3 regions of the Halobacillus sp. 12SKB genome follow, and region 3 is predicted to be linked to each of the others. Evidence: predicted binding sites of a transcription regulator. Region 3 holds the regulator's gene; each other region holds the start of a gene.
The links. Region 3 encodes LexA, which represses DNA repair genes until DNA is damaged. Its sites were predicted from a motif close to CGAACATATGTTCG; they were not measured.
Positions count from the first base shown of each region.

Region 1: the regulator LexA is predicted to act here: its motif matches at 3,185-3,198, upstream of ACQ4XT_RS12610 (DNA polymerase IV).
Region 2: the regulator LexA is predicted to act here: its motif matches at 2,615-2,628, upstream of ruvA (Holliday junction branch migration protein RuvA).

Region 1 covers NZ_JBRFWR010000001.1:2,591,189-2,599,247, forward strand. The annotation lists gene ACQ4XT_RS12600 (acyl-CoA carboxylase subunit beta) at 1-1,180, shown strand, start outside; gene ACQ4XT_RS12605 (M20/M25/M40 family metallo-hydrolase) at 1,251-2,375, shown strand; gene ACQ4XT_RS12610 (DNA polymerase IV) at 3,216-4,463, shown strand; gene ACQ4XT_RS12615 (YpzI family protein) at 4,523-4,651, shown strand; gene ACQ4XT_RS12620 (small acid-soluble spore protein P) at 4,670-4,819, shown strand; gene ACQ4XT_RS12625 (DUF3892 domain-containing protein) at 4,940-5,164, shown strand; partial or broken gene ACQ4XT_RS12630 (ABC transporter ATP-binding protein) at 5,893-6,399, shown strand; gene ACQ4XT_RS12635 (ABC transporter permease) at 6,591-8,059, shown strand, end outside.
Region 2 covers NZ_JBRFWR010000001.1:2,388,724-2,396,782, forward strand. The annotation lists gene ACQ4XT_RS11520 (FxLYD domain-containing protein) at 1-693, shown strand, start outside; gene ACQ4XT_RS11525 (hypothetical protein) at 782-1,126, shown strand; gene ACQ4XT_RS11530 (hypothetical protein) at 1,131-1,691, shown strand; gene ACQ4XT_RS11535 (BofC C-terminal domain-containing protein) at 1,970-2,539, shown strand; gene ruvA (Holliday junction branch migration protein RuvA) at 2,679-3,296, shown strand; gene ruvB (Holliday junction branch migration DNA helicase RuvB) at 3,315-4,316, shown strand; gene ACQ4XT_RS11550 (DUF2905 domain-containing protein) at 4,313-4,510, shown strand; gene queA (tRNA preQ1(34) S-adenosylmethionine ribosyltransferase-isomerase QueA) at 4,540-5,565, shown strand; gene tgt (tRNA guanosine(34) transglycosylase Tgt) at 5,597-6,736, shown strand; gene yajC (preprotein translocase subunit YajC) at 6,752-7,009, shown strand; gene ACQ4XT_RS11570 (TIGR04086 family membrane protein) at 7,058-7,441, opposite strand; gene ACQ4XT_RS11575 (ArsB/NhaD family transporter) at 7,567-8,059, shown strand, end outside.
Region 3 covers NZ_JBRFWR010000001.1:3,153,527-3,161,585, forward strand. The annotation lists gene tkt (transketolase) at 1-1,846, opposite strand, end outside; gene ACQ4XT_RS15750 (DUF896 domain-containing protein) at 2,027-2,260, opposite strand; gene ACQ4XT_RS15755 (YneB family resolvase-like protein) at 2,345-3,004, opposite strand; gene lexA (transcriptional repressor LexA) at 3,306-3,929, shown strand; gene ACQ4XT_RS15765 (hypothetical protein) at 4,061-4,195, opposite strand; gene glnA (type I glutamate--ammonia ligase) at 4,310-5,641, opposite strand; gene ACQ4XT_RS15775 (MerR family transcriptional regulator) at 5,666-6,070, opposite strand; gene ACQ4XT_RS15780 (methionine gamma-lyase family protein) at 6,197-7,444, opposite strand; gene hflX (GTPase HflX) at 7,500-8,059, opposite strand, start outside.

The sequences.
Region 1 (8,059 bases), 560 kb from region 3:
TTTTATTGGCCTGAACGATTCTGGAGGAGCACGCATCCAGGAAGGCGTTTCTTCCTTGGATGGTTACGGACAAGTCTTTTATCGCAACTCTATTTATTCTGGGGTCATTCCGCAAATATCGGTGATTATGGGGCCATGTGCCGGAGGAGCCGTTTATTCTCCAGCAATCACAGATTTCGTCATCATGGTGGAAAAAACATCACAAATGTTTATTACCGGCCCTAAAGTCATTGAAACCGTGACCGGTGAGCAAATTTCCGCGGAAGACCTCGGTGGTGCCGGTGTTCATAACTCTTTGAGTGGGAATGCTCACTTGAAAACTCCTGATGAAGCCTCCGCTTTGGATGCTGTCCGGGATCTTGTCAGTTACCTGCCTCAGAACAATGAGGAACTGACACCTGAAGTTGAAGTTGAGCTTGATGATGACTTCAGACCTGACATCACAGATAAAATTCCTTTTGATCCAATCCGCCCTTACGACGTGCGTATCGTTATCGATGAATTCGTTGACGAGGGTTCCTTCTTCGAAATTCATAAGGACTTTGCAAAAAATATTGTCGTCGGATTTGCACGTCTGCAAGGGAAGACCGTGGGACTTGTTTGTAATCAACCGAAGTACATGGCTGGCGGACTTGATATCGACTCCAGTGATAAAGCTGCCCGTTTTATCCGTACATGTGATTCTTTCAATATCCCGCTCATTACATTTGAAGATGTGACCGGCTTCTTCCCTGGGATCAAGCAGGAACATGGGGGAATCATCCGTCATGGAGCCAAAATTCTATACGCTTACTCTGAAGCCACTGTTCCTAAACTGACGGTTATTACGAGAAAAGCTTATGGTGGAGCCTATGTCGCGTTAAACAGTAAATCGATCGGGGCGGACCTTGTCTATGCCTGGCCAAACGCGGAAATTGCTGTAATGGGTCCTGAAGGGGCAGCGAACATCATTTTCGCAAAAGAAATCAGAGAAAGCGAAACCCCAGAGGAAACGCGACAAAATAAAATCAACGAATACAGGGAACGATTCGCAAACCCTTACGTGGCAGCAGGACTTGGGATGATTGATGATGTCATCGACCCAAGAGAAACGCGGTCTACATTGATTAAAGCCCTGGATATGCTGAAGAATAAACACGAAGAACGCCCGTATAAAAAGCATGGCAACATCCCTCTATAATTGACACAGTCCTTTCGTTCCGCTAACGTACTAAGAGGAATGTGTTTACATATGAAGGAGGCAGACATAGATGGTAGCCATTAATAAAGAACGCTTACTTGAAGAATTTCTAGAGTTGGTGCAAATCGATTCAGAAACGACACAGGAAGCAGAAATCGCTAAAGTATTGAAAAAGAAATTCCAGGACTTAGGTTTGGAAGTCCTGGAAGATGATGCAGCCTCAATTACGGGTCATGGGGCAAACAACCTTATTTGTAATTTAGAAGGCTCTAAAAAGGAAGCAGAGCCGATTTACTTCACTTCTCACATGGATACGGTGGTTCCAGGTAACGGTGTGAAACCTTCTGTTGAAGATGGTTATATCGTGACCGATGGAACAACAATCCTTGGAGCTGATGACAAAGCGGGTGTCGCTGCGATTCTTGAAGCCATCCGTTCTCTTCAGGAACAAAATGTCGAGCATGGCGACCTGCAGTTCGTCATCACTGTAGGAGAAGAAAGTGGCCTCGTTGGCGCGAAGGCACTTGATGCTTCCATGCTCAAAGCTAAATACGGGTATGCGCTCGATAGTGACGGTCAAGTTGGAAACATTATCGTAGCTGCTCCTACACAGGCGAAAATCAACGCCATTGTCAAAGGGAAGACAGCTCATGCAGGAGTTGCTCCTGAAAAAGGGATTTCAGCAATAACACTGGCTTCCCGTGCAATAGCTAAAATGCCGCTGGGACGGATCGATGACGAAACAACAGCGAACATCGGACGTTTTGAAGGTGGTCAAAAAACGAATATCGTTTGTGACCACGTAGAAGTCTTAGCAGAAGCCCGTTCTTTAGACCCTGAAAAAATGGAAGCGCAAGTAGAGAAAATGAAACGAGCATTCCAAGAAACAGCGGAAGAAATGGGTGGCGAAGTCGAACTTGATGTCGAAATCATGTACCCTGGCTTTAAGCAACAAGCGGGAGATCAAGTCGTGGAAGTCGCACGTTCTGCTGCGAAACGCATCGATCGTGAAAGTGAACTGTTAACAAGCGGCGGCGGAAGTGATGCCAACGTCATCGCAGGGCACGGCGTACCTACAGTCAACTTGAGTGTAGGGTATGAAGAAATTCATACAACCAACGAGCGCATGCCTGTTAGTGAGCTTGAAAAAATCGCAGAGTTCGTAACGGCGATCGTTGAAGAAGTAGCACAATAACTTGACACCCCGATACTCCCTGAATCTTCAGGGAGTATTTTTTATATTCTCTATTACACCCTTCCACATAAGCTCTCTTTTCTTGAAGACTCAGTTTCGAGACTTTTGTTGAGTGGATGGGGCTTCGGGGAATAACTCGCTTTCCGCGGGAGCGCGGTGAGCCTCCTCGGACTTCGTCCTGTGGGGTCTCACCCTGCACTTTTTTCCTCTACGATATCCGGTTCCGGCGCCTAGCGGCTAGTGAGACTTCCCTCGCTTCTGTACGATAAGTCAACATCGAATCACTTCGTTCTCCGTGTTTCCTTTATCTCCGCCAGCTCAGTCCAGTCCAGTCCAGTCCATACGCCGCTGATCGAGGCGCCTGCACACTTATATTAGGAGTCTCGCCATTCCCCTCCGCCCACTTGCCGGAAGAAATTCTCGAAACTACCTTCCAGCAATAGGAGCTTTTATGGTTGAGAAGCCTATATCAACGCGGTTTATGCAGGATTTAAAAGAGTTTTAGGCAGGGTACTATAAGAGGGATTTCGAGAACCTCATATGGTAAAGGGGCGGAGGGAAACGGTGAGACTCCTGTGGGAAGTGCGTGGTAGATGAGACCCCGCAGAGCGTTAGCTCGAGGAGGCTCATCACTCGCCCACGGAAAGCGAACCTTTTCCCGGAGCCCCTAAATCCACACAAACATCTCGAAATCAAGTCTTCCACAACCCTGTCAGTGAGTTCAATAACGCGATTATGAGTTTTATGTTTTGGACAAACAATAAATAAGGCATTGTGGAACATGAACAAAGCATGGCATGTTATAATAGAGAACAAATGTTCCAATGGAGGAAGAACGTTATGCAGTCCAGATGGTATCCCAAAAAAGGACGCGTCATTTTTCATGTCGATATGAACAGTTTCTATGCGTCTGTGGAAGCAGCTTTTGATCCATCTTTAAAAGGAAAGCCGCTTGCCATCGCAGGAAACCCTGAAGAAAGACGCGGAATCATTGTCACTAGCAGCTATGAAGCCCGCAAATATGGAGTTAAAACGACGATGCCTTTAGGAGAGGCTCGACGGTTGTGTCCTGAACTCATTGTTATGGGACCAACGTTTGAACGATACCGTACAGCGTCCAAAGAGATGTTTAAAATTCTAGCTGATGTGACACCGCTCGTTCAGCCGGTTTCCATTGACGAAGGTTATATGGATATTACCGACTGTGCGGACCAAGGTTCCCCTCCAGAAATAGCCGAGCGTATTCAGCAGCGTATCAATGACGAGCTCGATCTTCCTTGCAGTATTGGGATAGCCCCAAATAAATTTTTGGCAAAAATGGCTTCTGATATGAAAAAGCCTATGGGAATTACGATTTTACGGAAAAGAGATCTTGAAACAAAACTATGGCCTTTACCGATAGAAGAAATGTACGGAGTCGGTTCAAAAACAGCAGAGAAACTAAGAAAAATCGGTATTGAAACCATTAGAGGATTAGCTGAACACCCTGTCCTTGAGTTGAAGGGTGTTCTTGGAATCAATGGAGAGCGATTGAAAAACAGAGCGAATGGAATAGATGATCGGCCTGTCGATCCTGATGCTGTTCATGAATTTAAAAGTATCGGCACATCAACAACGCTTCCACAAGATACGACGGATGATACAGAAATACAAACGGTCATACGCAGACTTTCCAATAAAGTAGAAAGTCGGATGAAGAATAAAAAGGTTCTTGCAAGAAATGTCCAGTTGACGATACGTTATCATGATCGGAAGACAGTAACACGCAGTCGGCAGCTGCAGGAATTTATTCATTCCTCTGAGGACCTCTTTCAAGTGTCGATGCAGTTATTTGATGATCACTGGAATCAGCAGCCTGTTCGCCTGCTCGGTGTTACCGCGAGTGATCTTGCTGAGAAATCAGAAGTCAGTCAACAACTGGATCTTTTTAATTTTGAACAGTATGCCAGCAAGGAAAAATTGTATAAGACGATTGATGATCTGACTGAGAAATATGGCAAAAACCCTTTCCGTGACCTTAGTAATCCGACGAATCCTCAGGTGAATACGAGCTTTCAAAAGGATTTTCTCGACGATTTCAAAAAATGATTCCCAGGCATAGCCTCCACCTTCTTTTCCATACTAAGAGAGAAGGGAGGCGTTCTAGAATGGGTAGAGATCGACAAGAGAAAAAGTTAAAAAAATCCGGCAGAGTGGAGTCCGATCGTGATCAGCGCTTAAGTTATCCTGGTGCGACCGCGATGGAGGGGCCAGAAGCAGCTCGTAAACGCAGATAAACAAGGAGGCGGATTTTTATGGGCAGACGTATGGGACCAAAACAACAAGAACAACCAAACTTACCACTAGGGCCGAAACAAGCATACGGGGAACCGGCTCAAGGATCTCATAAAGTGAAAAACAGACAGCATTCGCGTCAAAAACAGAAATCTTCTCACGATATGTAAGGTAAAAAGGCAGCCGTCTGGCTGTCTTTTTATTTATCTAACCATCCAATAATCCCCTCCGGATGGGGGGCATATGATCTCGATTCTTGGACAAAATAATTCTTGAGGAGGTTGAGAATGATGCCAGAACGAATTGTCGCCGTTAGAAAAAACGGGCAAGGTAGCATTGTTGAAATGCAACTGTCGTCAGGACAAGTGATCGATTATAAGCGAGCACATGAAATGGCGCGCAGTGGTGAACTGGAACACGTGAACCTCATTCGAGGTAAAGATGGAGAAGATCATCTGCGCAGTGAACCAGATGGCATTCAATCCAACAACTTGGACAACCTTCCATCTTTTTAATAGAGAACCCAGGCAAAGCCTCGCGCTTGCCTGGGTTTTCTTTTCTTTCACTAAAGCTCCCTAATCGGGAAGACTCAGTTTCGAGATAATCCGCGATTCGTTGCCTAGGTTGAGCGTCAGGGGTGTCTGGGAAGCTACTCGCTTTCCTGTGGGGGAGTGGCGAGCTTCCTCGGACTACGTCCTGCGGGATCTCGCCGATCTCTTTTCTCCCACGGAAGTCTCGCAGCTTCCCAACCACCCCATTCAATGAATGTGAGAAACGAATCCCTTTCCCAAGATGGATTGTTTTACACTATCCCACTGTTAGAAGCATACAGCCCTTGACACAAGCTCTCATACTCGGAATGACCAAAAACCCTACAAGCAGAGTATCCGAGAATTGGTTTCGAGCCACTCACCTGGTTAAGGGGCGGAGGGGAATGGGGAGACTCCTGCGGGAAAAAAGTGCATGGTGAGACCCCACAGGACTTAGTCCGAGGAGGCTCACCGCGCTCCCACGGAAAGCGACTCATTCCCCGCAGCCCCCATCCACTCAACAAAAGTCTTGAAATCGAGTCTTCCACTTTCCTTCCATTATCTGCGATAAAAATAGTGATCGGGATGATAAATAATGAAATATATACATATAAATATTTCAAAAAGTTATTGACTTCTTTTTTTATTGAGGTACACTAAAAATGAAATAATTGATGTGTTTCATTACAAAACTTTTAATTGGAGATGATGAAATGGCAATCTTCGCAAATCAAGTCAATAAAACGTATCAGAGCGGAGAAGTAACAGTTCAGGCGCTGCGCCAGGCGTCATTAGAAGTACCAGATAAAAAAATCGTAACGATTCTTGGACCTTCAGGGTCAGGGAAATCAACGCTACTCAATGTCATTGGGGGCATAGACCGTTACGATTCAGGATCAATCAAAGTAGGAGATACCATCCTTGATCAATTAAAGGATCGTCAACTTACGGATTACCGCCGGAAATTCGTGGGGTTCATTTTTCAACAGTACAATTTAATTCCAACGCTGACCGTCGAAGAAAATGTTGAAGTCGGGCGGGAATTGAGTCAGCAGCCGCTTAATATGAAAGATATTTTAGAAAAAGTAGGAATGTGGGATAAGAAAGATAAATTTCCTTTTCAATTGAGTGGAGGTGAACAGCAGCGTGTCGCAATTGCGAGGGCGCTAATAAAGAACCCGCAACTTTTACTATGTGATGAACCTACAGGAGCCCTGGATGAAGAAACAGGGAAAAATATCCTGAAGTTGTTGAAGTTCGTCAATGAGCAGTATGGAACGACGGTCTTAATCATCACTCACAACCAGGGGATCGGGGAGATGGCTCATTCCGTTATCCGGATGAAAAGCGGTGAAATTGTAGATTCCTATGAAAATGAAAATCCTGTACAGCCAGAGAAGGTGACATGGTCATGATCTTAAAGAAATCTGTGTTCAGGACTTTAAAAGAAAAGAAATTCCAATATGCCGGGGTGGCTGTTCTTCTTTTACTAGCAGTGATGCTTTATGTCTCCTTATCCATGGCCATTACGACACTGGAATCAAGAAATGAAACTTTTTCGGAGGACTACAAACAGGAAAGCTTTCATTTTGTAGCTGGGGGGGAAGTTACAGATGAACAGCTCTCCTCATGGGAGAATAAGTATAATGTCATTTTAGAAAAACGTAAGTATGCAGATTTTGAAATCGATGATTCGACATTGCGCGCGTTTACGACTACTGATTCCGTTAACATCCCTTACATTTCTGAAGGAAAAGCACCATCGAGCAATCAAGAGCTGGCGATTTCCAAAGTGTATGCGGAAAAACATCAACACGAACTGGGCGATATCATCACACTGGACGACCAAAAGTTTGAAATCACAGGATTCGTTTACTTGCCTGATTATATTTATATGGTCGAACAAATGACAGATTTGTTAGCAGATGCTGAAAAATTCGGTGTCGCAGTCGTTTCCGGTTCAAGTTTTCCCATGAATGCACAAACGGAAATTCTAGGCTGGACGGAGAATGGAGACGTTCCTGATGGGTTGAGGGAAGCGGTAAGTGAAGAAACGGCTCTTTTGCAATTCGTGAACTCAGAAGATAACCCGCGTATAGGTTTTGTAGAAACAGAAATCGAAGGTGCAAAAGGCATGACGACGACATTACCGCTGTTCATTCTTGCCCTTTCCATTGCTATGGTTTTGATGTTGATGAAGCGACGTATGGAAATGCAGAGAAAAGAAATCGGGACGCTGATGGCGCTTGGGTATCGGAAGAAAGAATTGGTCCGTCATTACTTAGGCTATGCCTGGGTCATCGGATTGGCAGGAACAGTCGGTGGCTTAACTGCGGGTGCTGGTCTGTCTGTACCGCTTTCGAATCTGTACGCGAATTACTTTAATTTACCAGCCCTTTCCATGTTTGACTGGGATCCTTTTGTTCTTGTCATAGGATTTGTCCTTCCTTTATTGCTTTTGATCTTGCTAACGACTTTCGTCATCAGTCGAACGTTACGAACAGAACCATTGACACTCCTGAGACCTAAAGAAATGTCCAGTGGGAAAAAATCCTGGCTTGAAAAACTTCCACTTTTGCAAAAAGGAAGCTTTATTCGCAGGTTTCGTTTGAGGTTACTAGTGAGAAATAAAGCGAGAAGCTTCTATATTTTTATCGGGGTGATGTTCTCAACCGTTTTATTATTGTTTGGATTGATTACGTTCAATAGCATGGATCAGCTTGTAGAAACAACGTATAAGGAAATTTTAAAATACGATTATGCTATCCACTATCAATCGTTAATTACAGAAGAAACGGAGGATGAACAAAGTCCTTTTATAATGAACGAACTTGGTGTCGTGGATGAAGACGTGAAGGTTACGGCTTATGGAATGGAAAA
Region 2 (8,059 bases), 760 kb from region 3:
TGTAGTGAGAGTAGTAATAGTGAGACACTTGATGAAAATGACACTCAGCAAGGTATTAGACAAGAGGTTCGGGATGAGTCAATTGATATTGCTAATTCAGTTAATTATTTCGTTGAAAACAAAATAGTCGTTCCCTCAGCAATCAACAGGGACTTATTAGAAAAATGGTTTCCAGATATGGAGTTTACGGATGAGGAGTATGAACTTTACCAATATATTATTGATTTAGTATTAATTGGTGGAGGGGTAGTAAGATCTGATTTTGATGAGTACAATGTTAATCTATATAACGAAAATCTTGAAGTCGTTAAGGGTATTTTAGGTGAAGAGAATATATCTGATGAAAATTTAGATATGGAGTACGTTAGATTAATGCAAAATGTTGAAAGTGAATACGAAGATATTCAAAAAGACTCTATGCCTTCGTTATCATTAGAAGATACAAACTGCCGCACAGAGAATGGCTACATTAAAACAACTGGCTATATAAAAAATAACGATTCAAAGTCTTTTTCTTATGTGAGAGTCCAAGTTACCTACTTAGATAATAATAAAAATGTAATTGATACCGATTGGACTTACGCAGTTGATTCTCAACCACTTAAACCTAATGATCGAACATCGTATGAAATTTCTTCTCCCAAAAACAGTGAGGTAAAAAACTGTACTCATTCTATTACCGAATATCAATAACATAAATACCTTCATTACGAAGTTTATTTTTCAAGCCACTCATTTCGAGTGGTTTTTATTTTGCATTATTTTAGATAGGAGTGATCAAATGAACAATATACAACGTCTTGAAATGGAGACTAAAGGTGTCCAGTTAGAACAAAATGAATTAATTATCTACCTACAAGAAAATGGACTTCAACCACATGAATCATACAATGCTGAATCTGCCACAAGTAAGAAACAGATATATCAATCTGCCCTCTCTATTCTTGAATCATTAGCCAACAACCCTACACAAATGAAAAATAAAACATATGAAGATATGTCTGTATCTGACTTTGCTATCAGCATTCAAAATAGGATTGATCAATTAGAACGGAAAGTACGGAAACTAAAAACTGATGAACAGATTGAAAATGAATCCAACTTCTTCAGATTGTTTGGGGAGTGATTGAATGTTTGAGACAGAATTTAGTGAGTTTGTTAATGAGTTTGGTGTGAGTGTACATATTAATGAAGAAAGTCGAAAAGTAATCATTTCGTCTAAGACTGTTAATGAAGATTTTGATGATAGGGAAATACATACTGACTTTAATATTAAACGTGGAGATATCGTTCAATTTGATAATGGTGATTGGATTGTAATTTCTGAGGTTGCTGCTAAACGTTCTTTTGAATATAAAGCAATTATCCGTCCATGTAATCAAGCAATAGGAGTAGTTACAACTGAGCAAGTGTTTACTGGAGAATACGATCCTATGAATCGTCCCATTTACGATACGGTAGAGACAACAACTAATGTACCTGCATTTGTCGATTGGCAAAGGTTAAGTATAGAAGGTACTCAAATACGTTTGTCAGATACTGATATAGATATTGTTGTACAAGATAATGAAACAACTTCTACTATTGTAGTTAATGATGAGTTTGATTTAATCGACAAAAGGTATGCCGTACAGAACATAAATAAGTTTAAACAAGGTCTTCTTATATTACGTGCAAGTGTAACTTCCTAATAAAAAGGTATGATGTACAGGTTAAAAGGAGTGGCTTTTCTTGGGTATATTTGCTAAGATATACTTATCAATATCTTACATAAGAGAGAAGAGTAAAAGCCATATCTATAGGGATTTTCCTTTATAAATGTTTGCATTAGACAGGAAGTCTATCACAACCTTGATGCAGATGAAGCGATTCTGGAAAAATTATCGTGATCTCCCATTGCTATGATAATAACTTCTGTTTCTGGACACACTAGAAACAGAAGTTATTTTTATTTAGGGGGGATCCTGTCATGAAACGATGGGCCTTAATTGTTGGGTTAGCCATAGGCGTTGCAGTATTGAGTTGGTCGATCATTGATCAAACTCCACCGAAAACTTTTAAAGATAACACGCCACAAAGAGTCATCCAGGGTAAGGAGGAGCAATCAGAATCAGTGGAAACGTTGGTTAAGCCTGAACCTTTGAAGCTGACAGTCATTCTGAAGGAGCATTATATAGATGGTGTGACAGAAACCACAAAGAAAGAAGAAACCATCTGGTCTATGATGGATTTTTGGGCTTCGTATGAGGGATGGACGGTTGAAGAACAGGAAATAGATAAAGTAGTTTTTCAAAGGGAAGTTGATGATATTTCTCCTTTGACAAAACAGACAGGGTATTTTGGTTTAACAGAGGATGGGGAGTTAGCCGTCTTTCAAGGTCTTCCTGATCAAGGGAAGGTCATTGAGTCCTTTAAACCAATCCCCATTAAGCCTCTTGAAAGTAAAAGAGAGCATGAGTTGAAACAGGGAATTAAAATCAAGGACCACCGGCATTTTGAGCAAGTCGTCCGTCAATTTTCCAAAGAAGAGGAAGTATAAAAGACGTGAAACAGCCACCATTATTGTGGCTGTTTTGTTCCGTTTCAAGGGAGGTTCACTGCTTTTATCCATGGGCGAACATGTGCTTGTATGTTACAATAGGAAGGATAGCAATAAAGGGTAGAGAGGGAATTTTACAATGATTAGTTACGTGAAAGGTCAATTGACGACACTCGATGAAGGGTCGTTGACAATAGAAACAGGCGGCATAGGATACGAAGTGCTATGCGCTAATCCATTTCATTTTCAGGATTCGATGAACAAGGAAGTCAAAGTACATACGTACCATTATATAAGAGAAGATAATCAATCGCTTTTTGGTTTCAAGAAAAAAGAAGACAAACAACTATTCGCTCAATTACTGAACGTTTCCGGGATTGGACCTAAAGGAGCTCTTGCTATTCTTGGTACCGTCAGCGTGCCAGAATTCGTATCGGCCATTGAGCAGGAAGACGATAAATACTTAACGAAATTTCCGGGAGTAGGGAAGAAGACAGCTCGTCAGATGATCCTTGATTTGAAAGGGAAACTAATTGTCTGGCTTCCAGATGAAGATAATGAAGACACCCTATTCTATCAGGAAGATCTAACCTCGAAAGAGAAAAGGGCTGTAGTGGATGACGCAATTGAGGCTTTAAAAGCTTTAGGTTATACAGAAAAAGAAGTGAAGTTTGTCCGTACAGAACTTGAAAAAGCCAAACATGGCAGCGTGGATGATTATGTCAGACAAGGGCTGCAACTATTGATGAAATCTTAAGGTGAGGAGGGATGAATGTTGGAGGATCGCATGATATCTGGAGAACAACAGGAAACTGATCAGGAGATTGAGCTTAGTTTACGACCAGAAACTCTGAAGCAGTATATTGGTCAGGATCAGGTGAAAAATAATCTAAGCATCTTCATTGAAGCAGCAAAAATGCGAAATGAGCCGCTTGATCATGCGCTGTTGTATGGACCACCCGGGTTAGGTAAAACCACTCTTGCTTCGATCATTGCTAATGAGATGGGCGTTCAGTTTAGAACAACAGCTGGTCCAGCGATTGAGAGGGCTGGGGATTTGGCCGCGATATTATCATCTTTGGAACCAGGGGATGTCCTTTTCATCGATGAAATCCACCGCCTTCCACGTTCTGTAGAAGAAGTCCTCTATCCTGCAATGGAGGATTTTTGTCTTGATATCGTCGTAGGTACGGGGCCAAGTGCCCGTTCTGTCAGGCTCGATCTTCCCCCTTTCACATTGGTCGGTGCCACCACTCGAGCCGGCTTGCTTTCCGCACCTCTCAGAGATCGATTCGGGGTGCACAGCCGCCTGGAATATTACGATACCAAAGCGCTTTGTTCCATTGTAGAACGGACAGCAGAAATATTTTCTGTTGATATCGATGGTGCGGCAGCTGTTGAAATCGCACGACGTTCCAGAGGAACACCAAGGATTGCAAACCGCTTGTTAAAGCGTGTCCGCGATATTGCTCAAGTAAAAGGTGAGACAGTCATTAGCAAGGAAACGACAAAGGAAGCGCTTGAAATGCTGCAAGTAGATGCAGAAGGTCTTGATTTTATCGACCACAAGTTGCTGAAAGGGATCATGGATAGCTTCCAGGGAGGGCCTGTAGGCTTGGATACGATCGCCGCAACGATTGGAGAGGAGCCTCAGACGATCGAAGATGTCTATGAGCCCTTCTTGCTGCAAATCGGTTATATCCAACGGACACCAAGAGGCCGGGTAGTCACACCTAAAGCCTACGCTCACTTCAACAGGGAGGTGCCTGGCTCTTGACGGGCTTTGGTAAAATCTTTATTGTAATAGGGATTGTGTTCATATTGATCGGTATACTATGGAGTATATTTGGGAAATTACCAGGGGATCTTAGCTTTAAAAGAGGGAACGTTACGTTCTATTTTCCCATTATGACTTCCATTATTGTGAGCATTGTCCTTTCGTTGATTTTCTATTTCATAAGAAAATTTTGATACATTAAACATAAGAATAGGGGATTCACATGGATATCAAGCAATACGATTTTGATTTGCCGGAGGAGCTGATCGCTCAAGTTCCATTAGAAGATCGGACAGCTTCCCGGCTTATGGTTTGTGATCGTACAGAACAAACCATTGAACATCGGCATTTTTCTCAAATCACTGATTACTTAGAAAAAGGTGACTGCCTTGTATTGAATGACACGAAGGTTTTACCTGCTCGGCTATACGGTGCTAAAGAGGGGACCGGTGGAAAAGTAGAGGTCCTTCTTCTTCACCAGACCGAAGATGATGAGTGGGACGTGCTTGTCAAACCCGCGAAAAAGGTGAAAGTAGGCACGAAGATTGTCTTCGGAGAAGGGAAACTTGTAGCCGAGTGTACGGAATTGCAAGAGCATGGAGGACGCAAAGTCAAATTCAGCTACGAAGGCATTTTCCTTGAAGTATTGGAATCTCTTGGAGAGATGCCTTTACCTCCATATATCAAAGAGCAGTTGTCTGATAGAGATCGATATCAGACGGTCTATGCGAAAGAAGAAGGCTCAGCAGCTGCCCCTACAGCAGGACTGCACTTTACCGAAGAACTGTTAGAGGATTTGCAGGCGAAGGGGATTGAACTTGCGTACTTGACTCTTCACGTAGGGCTTGGCACCTTCCGACCTGTCAGTGTAGATCAAGTGGAGGAGCATGATATGCATGCCGAATTCTATCAGTTGAGTGGAGAAACAGCCAATCAGCTGAATGCTGTCAAAGAAAGAGGCGGAAGAATCATTTCTGTTGGGACGACCTCAACGAGAACTCTCGAGACGATCATCCGTGATCACGGGACATTCAAAGAGGCAAGCGGTTGGACGGATATCTTCATTTATCCGCCACAAAAGCTGAAAGCCATCGATGGATTGATTACAAACTTCCATTTGCCAAAGTCCACACTAATTATGCTGGTGAGCGCCTTTGCCGGACGCGACTTTATTTTGGAAGCCTATAAACAGGCAGTAGAAGAAAGGTATCGTTTCTTCAGTTTTGGAGATGCGATGTTCATTAAATGATCTTATGGGTCAAGAGTAAGAAAGGATAGAAATCATGGCAATCACATATGAATTGATTAAAACATGTAAGCAGACAGGCGCACGATTGGGGAAGGTCCATACTCCGCATGGGTCTTTTGAAACACCAATGTTTATGCCTGTCGGAACACTAGCAACCGTTAAAACAATGAGTCCGGAAGAGTTGGAGCGCATGGGCGCACAAATCATCCTCTCGAATACGTATCACCTGTGGCTCCGTCCTGGGGAAGACATCATTGAAGAGGCGGGTGGTCTGCACAAGTTCATGAACTGGAACGGATCCATTCTAACGGACTCTGGCGGATTCCAAGTCTTCAGTTTGAGTGACCTTAGAAAAATTGAAGAAGAGGGTGTCCATTTCCGTAACCATATTAGTGGGGAAAAGCTTTTCTTATCTCCAGAAAAAGCGATGCACATTCAAAACGCCCTTGGACCGGATATTATGATGGCCTTTGATGAGTGCCCTCCATATCCTGCCGAGCATAAGTACATGAAAGATTCTGTAGAGCGTACGAGCCGCTGGGCTGAGCGCTGCTTGGAAGCACATAAACGTCCGCATGACCAAGGCTTATTCGGGATCATTCAGGGTGGAGAGTATGAAGATTTACGCCGTCAAAGTGCTCGTGACCTGACATCCTTGGACTTTCCGGGTTACGCCATCGGTGGTTTGTCTGTTGGTGAGCCGAAAGACGTTATGAATCGTGTTCTTGAATTTACCACTCCTCTGATGCCGGATCAAAAGCCCCGTTATCTGATGGGTGTCGGTTCCCCCGATTCACTAATCGATGGAAGCATCCGCGGAATCGATATGTTTGACTGTGTACTCCCAACACGAATTGCTAGGAATGGGACGCTGATGACTTCTGAGGGAAGACTTGTGGTGAGAAATGCGAAATACGCACGTGATTTCCGTCCAATTGATGAGAATTGTGATTGCCACACATGCCGGAATTACAGCCGGGCTTATATCCGCCATTTAGTCAAAGCTAACGAAACTTTCGGTTTCAGACTTACGACTTATCATAATCTTTATTTTCTGTTAAACTTAATGAGGCAAGTGCGTGAAGCCATTAGAGAAGATCGACTCGGTGACTTTAGAGAAGAATTCTTTGAAATGTATGGTTTCAACAAACCAAACGCAAAGAACTTTTAGAAAGGGGGAAAATAAATGGATACATTAGTAGGTTTACTTCCAATTATTCTAATGTTTGTCATTTTCTATTTCCTATTGATTCGACCGCAGCAAAAGAAACAGAAGCAAGTACAACAAATGCAGTCGGACCTCCAAAAAGGCGATAGAGTTATAACAATCGGAGGACTTCACGGAACGATTCATGCGATTGATGAAGGTACTCTTGTGATTTCTGTACAAGATGGTACTCAACTGAAATTCGATCGTTCATCTGTACGTGAAAAATTGAGCTAATCAAATGCAATCCCGCTACATATCCTTGTAGCGGGATTTTACGTTTTATCATCTTTTTACGGTTTTCCGTGGCAGGTTGACCCCTATCATGCCTCCAAGCCAGGCCGCAAGAACCAGGCCTCCAAAATAACTCAACTGAGGCAGGGAAACCCATGAGTTTTCAAAAATGACCTGAAATAAAACCATGGCACTGACGAAGATCAGCCCTGTCATCCCCCCAGAGAGCCATCCCTTCTGTTCTCCCTTATAAGCAGCCAGCATGCCACCTATGGCGAGTATGCTGATACCGGCGACTAAAGCCAATTGATTGAGTGTCTCATATTCCATCCCAGTAAACCTTAGTAAAAGTGCTAACACTCCAGCAAATACAATCATCAAAATGAAAATAGAGCCGACTCCATACCCCAGGACCCCTGACAATAACTTTTTCATCCCATCCCCCCTTGATATGCTTGTCACTTTTATCTATATGCATGAAAACTCTATAGATAGAAGCAGATATTTTCCACTGGACTTGAATAAGTATTAGTAAAGTCCGTCCAAAAAGGGGAAGATCTATGTCAACTGTACTCGCAATCCTTATCTTTGTAGCTAGCTATGTACTGATTATGACGGAGAAGTTAAACCGTGCACTGGTAGCTGTAGCAGGTGGCGTACTTCTTTTAATGACAAAGATTTATGAGTGGGAACAAGCTTTTGGTTTTATAGACTGGAATACCGTTGCCCTCCTGTTTTCTATGATGGTGTTGGTTTCTATCACGAAAAAAACGGGGATTTTCACTTTTTTAGCTATTTGGTTAGCACAGCTTGTAAAAGGAAGACCTGTTCCGCTGTTGCTGGTAACAGCCCTTTTTACAGCGGTAGGGTCTGCTTTTTTAGATAATGTTACGACGGTCCTTTTGTTTGTACCTGTATTATTAACCCTCGTAGATCGTTTGAAACTACCGGCATTTCCTTACCTGATCATGACGATTTTCAGCTCCAACATTGGGGGTACGGCTACACTTATCGGTGATCCTCCGAACATTATGATCGGACAGGCGGTGGACC
Region 3 (8,059 bases):
TTTCAACTGCCAGACGTTTACGGACAGAAGAAGGCAGGACCTGTTCTTTATATTCTTTAGGCTGAGCTTCAAAACGATCGAAAGAAGGTACACTGACGACACGTACATCGTAACCATTCTTCTTCAATTCCGCTTGAGCTTCAACAATCAATTGAACCTCAGAACCTGAGGCAAGCAGGATCGCATCCGGCTCTTCTTTATCAGAATCGCTAAGGATGTAAGCGCCTTTCTTCATCCCTTCATATGCACGTTCCTCTGTACCTTCCAGAGTAGGTAACCCTTGGCGTGTAAGGACAAGTGCGGTTGGAGTTGATTCAGACTCTAAAGCAAGTCTCCAAGCTGCATTGGTTTCGTTCCCATCCGCTGGACGAAGCACAGAAAGATTAGGCATCGCGCGAAGAGAAGCCAGTTGTTCTACAGGTTCGTGAGTCGGACCGTCTTCTCCAACGGCAACAGAATCATGAGTGAAGACATAGTTCACTGGAAGGTTCTGCAGGGCAGAAAGACGGACAGCTGGACGCAGGTAGTCACTGAAGACAAAGAATGTACCCGCATAGACTTTTAGCCCTCCGTGAAGGCCCATTCCGTTCATAGCAGCCGCCATGGCAAATTCACGAACACCGAACCAGATGTTTCGACCCGCGTAGTTGTTACGTGAAAAGTCTTCTTCATCTTTAACGGCCGTTTTGTTTGAACCTGCAAGATCGGCACTACCACCAAAGAAATTAGGGATAGCTTTAGAAAGTGCATTGATCGCATCTCCTGAAGCAGCACGTGTTGCAGGGCTGTCTTCTCCGACCTGGTATGTTGGAAGACTTTGATCCCAGCCTTCAGGAAGCTCTCCGCGGATTGCGCGCTCAAATTCTTCCGCAAGCTCCGGATAAGCCTCCTTGTACTGAACCATTAAGTTGTTCCAAGATTCTTCTTTATCCTGACCATTTTGCTGAACTTTTTCTTTAAAGTCCTGATAAACCTCTTCAGGTACGTGGAACGGCTCGTGTTCCCACTCGTAGAACTGTTTCGCAGCTGTTACTTCCTCATCACCTAGAGGAGCACCGTGAGAAGCAGATTTACCAGACTTGTTAGGAGAACCGTACCCAATGACTGTCTTCACTTCGATCATTGTTGGTTGATCTGTGTTCGCTTTTGCTTTCTCTAGTGCTTTCGCTACTTCTTCTGTATTCGTTCCATCCTCGACACGGATCACTTGCCATCCATACGCTTCATAGCGCTTTTCAACACTTTCGCTGAAGGAACGATCAAGATCACCATCAAGAGAAATGTCGTTGGAATCATAAAGAACGATCAATTTACCAAGGCCTAGGTGACCGGCAAGAGAAGCTGATTCCTGTGATACTCCCTCCATCAAGTCACCATCACCACAAATCGTATATGTGTAATGGTCAACAACGTTGTACCCTTCGCGATTATATTTTCCGGAAAGATGAGCTTCAGCCATCGCCATTCCGGTCGCCATTGCAATACCTTGTCCTAGGGGACCTGTAGTTGCTTCTACACCGTCTGTATGACCAAACTCTGGGTGCCCAGGGGTTTTGGAATCCCATTGCCGGAAGGACTTAAGGTCGTCCATCGTCACGTTATAACCGGATAAGTGGAGCAGGCTGTAAAGAAGCATAGATCCGTGTCCGGCTGATAGGACGAAACGGTCGCGGTCAAACCAGTTCGAGTTTTTCGGATTGTGATCCATGAACTGAGTCCATAGTGTATATGCCATCGGCGCTGCACCCATCGGCATTCCCGGGTGTCCGGAGTTTGCTTTTTCTACTGCATCGATTGTTAAAGTTCTAATCGTATTGATTGATGTTTGTTCAAGGCTGTTTGCCATGTTCAACATTCCCCTTTCTTTTCAGGTATATGTACCATGTATTATCCTATAATGAAAATCATTTTGAAACAAGCTTTGTGCAAAATTTCGCACAGCCTCAAACCTAATTTCCCCCTTATCCAGGGAATTAAACAAGAAAAAATCCGCATTCGAAAATTATCGAATACGGACGATTTGGCATTAATTCTTTTTTTCGTTCTTTTGCATTTGACGAAGCTTCTCTGGAGTTACGTCATTCCCTTTCGGATCAATGACGGTCACACCTTTCAACTGATTTTTGAAGGATGCACGTGCATTTTTCAAATATTCCTGGCGCAGCTTCTGCTGTTCTGCTTTTTCTTCCTTCGAAAGCTCTTCCTGCTTAGATTTATTAGCTAGTTCATTTATACGATTAATTTTTTCTTTTGATAACATAGATCCTTCTCCTTTACTCATAGTCTGGATCGTAAAACATGAAAAAGACAAGAAATCCTAAGATCCTTGTCTACATACCTTATATTATCGTGATTCTTCTTCTTTTTCAAGCGATAGGTGCTCCTTGTATCTGCGATGCACCGTAGCTTTTGATACATCATATCCCAAACCTCTCAAAGTCGCTGCGATATCTTTGAATGTCAGGTCACTTTTCCTTAAGCGAACAACTTCTTCAATAGGAAAGTCGATCCTCTCACGGCCGGGTGCCTGATCACGGTTGGATAAGTTGGCGGAGGGATCGTAGCCGCCCTCTACCGCTTTTCTCATCCCCCTCCGTATTTTCATATTATGTATTTTCCTTTGGTATTCTTCTACGATGCCAACAATCTGTAATACCATCGAATCTGATTCCGATAACTGTAATTCTCCATGATTTGAAAGGGAGTACACCTTGACCTTCAAACGGTTCATTTGATGAAACAAAGCGATCTTCGTATTTCCTCGGCCTAATCGTGTTTCATCTTGGATTAATAAGGCTTCCGCACGCCCTGAAGAAAAGTATTCCAGCATGCGGAAAATCCCTTCACGTTCGATATCGTAACCACTCGCTTGTTCTTCAATGCAATCCACAACTTCGAAGCCGTGACGCTCCGCCATGGATGTCAGCTCAGCTTTCTGCCGCTTTAAAGAAGTTACTTGAGCTTCTTTTTCCGTACTTACCCTGCAATACAAAATTACTCTCACTTGGATGTTCCTCTCTCTTTCTCTATTAAACAGCTGTGACCATAGAATAATAGAGAATGATAAAACTAACAATAAAAAGAATGATGTAGGTGTAATCCAGCTTAGATAATTTGTTAAACATTGATAACCCCTCCGCTTTCCTAGAACGAACGTTCCTAAGAACCTGTGTTCGCGTTTGTTAATTCCTATTATATACGAACACAAGTTCTTGTCAATGGTTTTTTTCGAACGCGTGTTTGTATTTTTGAAATATAAGTGGTACAATGTGGTTACTATAATCCTATGTACGAGGTGCTAATCTATGAGTAAACTTTCAAAGCGGCAGCAGGAAATACTAGATTTTATTAAAGAACAGGTTCTAGCAAAAGGATATCCACCGTCCGTAAGGGAGATCGGTCAATCCGTTGGTCTTGCTTCAAGTTCGACTGTGCACGGTCACTTATCCAGATTGGAGAAAAAAGGATACATTAGACGCGACCCCACCAAACCTCGTGCCATCGAAGTAATTGAATTAGAAGAAGATCACAGCATCCCGAGAAGTGAAGCTTCTTACGCTCCAGTAATCGGTAAAGTCACGGCGGGTTCACCGATTACAGCTGTTGAAAACATTGAAGAATATGTCCCTCTACCCGATACACTTGCAGGGTCGGATGACAACACATTCGTACTAATCGTACAAGGGGAAAGTATGATTGAGGCAGGAATTCTTGACGGGGATATGGTCATCGTCAGACAACAACAAACCGCACAGAACGGCGACATCGTTGTTGCGATGACAGAAGACGAGGAAGCCACTGTGAAGCGGTTCTTCAAGGAAAGAAATCATGTTCGCCTGCAGCCTGAGAACGCAACGATGGAACCCATTCTATTACAGGATGTATCCATTCTAGGAAAAGTCGTAGGTCTATACAGGACCGTACACTAAAAGAAAGAGGCGAGTTTAGTTAAACTCGCCTCTTTCTTTATTTATGTCACACTCCAGAGCGTTTACGGATAGAGGTTAAAGGAAGTTCAGATGATATATTATTTATTATGATCATTCTCACCTGTTTTGGCTCATAGCAGTAATATGTTCATCCTGAATGCCGACCACTCTGACCACTCTTTGTGATCAGGCGCGCCTTCGCGTTTGATATAGATCCACTCCCATTTGATCTTCTCCAGTTTTGAAAGCTGTAAGTATGCTTCCATTGGTAAACCTCTATGGCAGGAACATTCGTTCGTTTTTTGTTATATGTAACCTCTCAAAAGTATAGAAATACGTAGAAAAACCCTTGAAGCTAAAGGCCTCAAGGGTTTTAAACTTTAATACGTCTGCAAATATTGTTCGCGCTCCCACGGATGAACCTGAGTGCGGAACATATCCCATTCGATTTCTTTCGCTTCAATGAAGTGTTCAAATAGGTGTTCGCCAAGGGCTTCTACCATAATTGGATCCTGATGCAGCTCTTCCAGTGCATCATACAATGTAGCAGGTAGGTCTTTCACCCCGTGAGCTTCCCGCTCTTTCTTATCCATCACGTAAATGTTTCGATCGACAGGAGCAGGTGCTTCCAGTTTGTTTTCCACACCATCCAGTCCAGCAGCAAGAAGTACAGCCATCGCCATGTATGGGTTCGCTGATGGATCCACACTGCGCACTTCGATTCTTGTGCTCAATCCACGGGATGTCGGAACACGTACGAGTGGACTACGGTTTTGACCGGACCATGCTACATAACACGGTGCCTCGTACCCTGGTACAAGACGCTTGTAGGAGTTGACGGTAGGGTTCGTCACGGCTGTGAAGTTCGTTGCATGCTTGATAATGCCTGCTGTGAACTGATAAGCCACCTCAGAAAGTTGTTCCTTCCCTTTCTCATCAAAAAACGCATTGCCCTTTTCATTGAAAAGAGACATGTTCGCGTGCATACCAGATCCGTTTACACCAAACAATGGTTTAGGCATGAATGTTGCATGCAAACCATGTTGACGCGCAATAGTTTTTACGACGAGTTTGAATGTTTGGATATCATCGCAATGCTTGACGGCATTTGCATATTTGAAATCAATTTCGTGCTGACCAGGAGCTACTTCGTGGTGAGACGCTTCAATTTCAAAGCCCATTTCCTCAAGCTCAAGGACAATATCACGACGGCAGTTTTCACCAAGGTCGGTCGGTGCTAGGTCGAAATAGCCGCCTTTATCATTCAATTCCATCGTTGGTTCGCCTTTTTCATCTAATTTGAATAGGAAAAATTCAGGTTCTGTACCAATGTTGAAAGCAGAAAATCCGAGTTTCTCCATTTTTTTGATGTTACGCTTCAAATTGTAGCGTGGGCACCCTTCAAAAGGAGTTTGGTCTGGGTTATAGATGTCACAGATGAATCGTGCAACTTTCCCTTTTTCTGAAGTCCAAGGGAAGACGACGAAAGTATCCAGGTCTGGCACCAAATACATATCTGACTCCTCGATACGAACGAATCCTTCAATAGAGGACCCGTCAAACATCATCATGCCATCAATAGCTTTATCCAACTGGCTTAGTGGAATTTCTACATTTTTGATTGTACCAAGCATATCCGTGAACTGCAGGCGGATAAACTTGACGTTTTCCTCATCGATTTTTTTGTAAATTTCTTCTTTAGTTAAACCCATTGAATTTCTCCTCTCAACACAATATTAATGGAAGAACCTTGACATTTCTCCCTGTCTTATTGCTAATTTACCTTGTCTTCCCGCTGTGAATAGTTCTCGTTGCAGCATACGACGAAGTTCTTTTTCAGTAAGTTCATTGTGTACTTCCTTCACTTGGTCCTCATCATATACCTCATTATCTGGCTGATCATTCAGCTTCAGAACTTTCTTGATTCCGGCCATGTTCACACCCTGATCGATCAAGTCTTTAATTTCAAGAAGCCGATCGACATCATTGAATGAGAACATGCGGCGGTTCCCTTCTGAACGGGCCGGCTGAACAAGCTCGTGCTGTTCATAGTACCGGATCTGCCGTGCAGTAAGGTCTGTCAATGATTGAACAATCCCCATCGGGAATAACGGCATAGAACGACGAATTTCATCACTCATCGACGTGCCACCTCCCCATAAGAATGATACTTTAATTATACGACACGAAAGGGATATGTCAACATATGTGAGGAATGTTCACACAATTTGGAGTTGTTTTTTGAAAGGGTTACCATTACCTTTACTTCAAGCTTTGACCATACCCTCTTCTACCAACTGCTGCACTGCTTGTACGACAGCGATCTTTACATGCGCATAAGTCAATCCACCCTGGACAAAGGCTGTATATGGGGGGCGAATAGGACCGTCAGCGGTCAATTCGAGACTCGCTCCTTGAATGAAAGTCCCTGCAGCCATAATCACTTCGTCCTCATACCCCGGCATGACGCTCGGCTCTGGTTTGAATTGGGAATTGACTGGAGATGCCTGCTGAATGGATTGACAGAAGCTGATCATTTGTTCAGCGGTTTTAAAGTTGACGGACTGAATTAAATCTGTCCTCTTCACATCATAAGCCGGGTTGGTGTCGAAACCCCATTCACTTAAATATTTCGAAGTGAAAATAGCTCCTTTCAAAGCTTCTCCCACGACATGAGGGGCAAGAAAAATCCCTTGATACATCTCTTGCAGGCTGTTCAAACTCGGGCCCGTTTCCTTCCCTAACCCAGGAGCCGTCAAACGATAGCTGCATTTTTCAATTAGGGATCTACGTCCTGCAATGTAACCACCGACTCTGGCAATTCCGCCTCCCGGGTTCTTAATTAACGAACCAGCGATCATATCAGCGCCTACTTCAAGCGGCTCTTTCGTTTCTACGAATTCACCATAACAATTGTCAACAAAAATAATCACATCGTCTTTTATCTCACGCACAAATCGAATGATCGATTGTAACTCATCAATGAGAAATGAAGGGCGGTCCTCATACCCTTTTGATCTTTGGATGGCTACGACCTTCGTCTTTTCTTGCATAGCTCTTCGGATTCTATCATGAGCAAAAGACCCGTCTTCTTCTAAAGGAACGGTTTGATAGCTGATACCAAAATCCCGTAGAGAACCTGTATCCTTCTCGTCCTCGGAACCTATGACATCTCTTAGGGTGTCATAAGGCTCTCCGGATATGTATAGCAGTTCATCTCCCGGACGTAGTACTCCGAATAAGGCAGTGGTGATTGCATGTGTTCCTGAGATGAGCTGAGGTCTGACAAGGGCATCTTCCGCTTTGAATATTTCTGCATACAATGCTTCCAGAGTGTCCCGTCCGAAATCATCATAGCCATAACCTGTTGTCGGGTTAAAATGAGAATCGCTGACCCTCAGTTTATGGAAGGCCTTTAAAACTTTTTCTTGATTGTTCTCGACAATCTCGTCAACCCTATGATGTTGGTTCTTAATCTCTTTTTCTACACGCTGTTTCAATTCTTGAATGTTCATGATGGGTCCTCTTCCTATCTTGCAGTATTTCGTTGTTCCAACGTTTTGTTCACATTTATAAAATTTGGTGTTTCAATGGGCGTTCGGGATGGATGAAACCATGAAGGGCATAGCCCTCTTTTTCCTCATAAAAATTTATACTCGTAATCATACTGTAGGCTTTGAATTGCTGCAGCCGTTTCCCTTCAGAAGCCGGCACGAAAACATCATACTCATCCCACTCTTCTCTTAAAACCTCTTCGATTTTATGAAGAACACGTTTACGATCAATTGGATCATGCACGCTCACTGTCAGTGAAGGGAAGGAGTGCGGAATGAAATCCTCCTTCAGAAGATCTTTCTTATTATAAACGGTTAGTATCGGCAGTTGGCCAGCCCCAAGTTCATCCAACAACTTCAATACCGTCTTTTCCTGCTGCATATGATCAGGGTGTGAAGCATCAACCATATGAACGATAAAATCTGCTTCTGTCACTTCTTCTAACGTAGATCGGAATGCTGCTATGAGCGTCGTTGGCAAGTCCTGAATGAAACCTACCGTATCAGAAAGGAGAGCCAAAAAGCCAGAAGGAAGGCTCATCTGCCTTGTCAGAGGATCGAGTGTAGCAAACAATA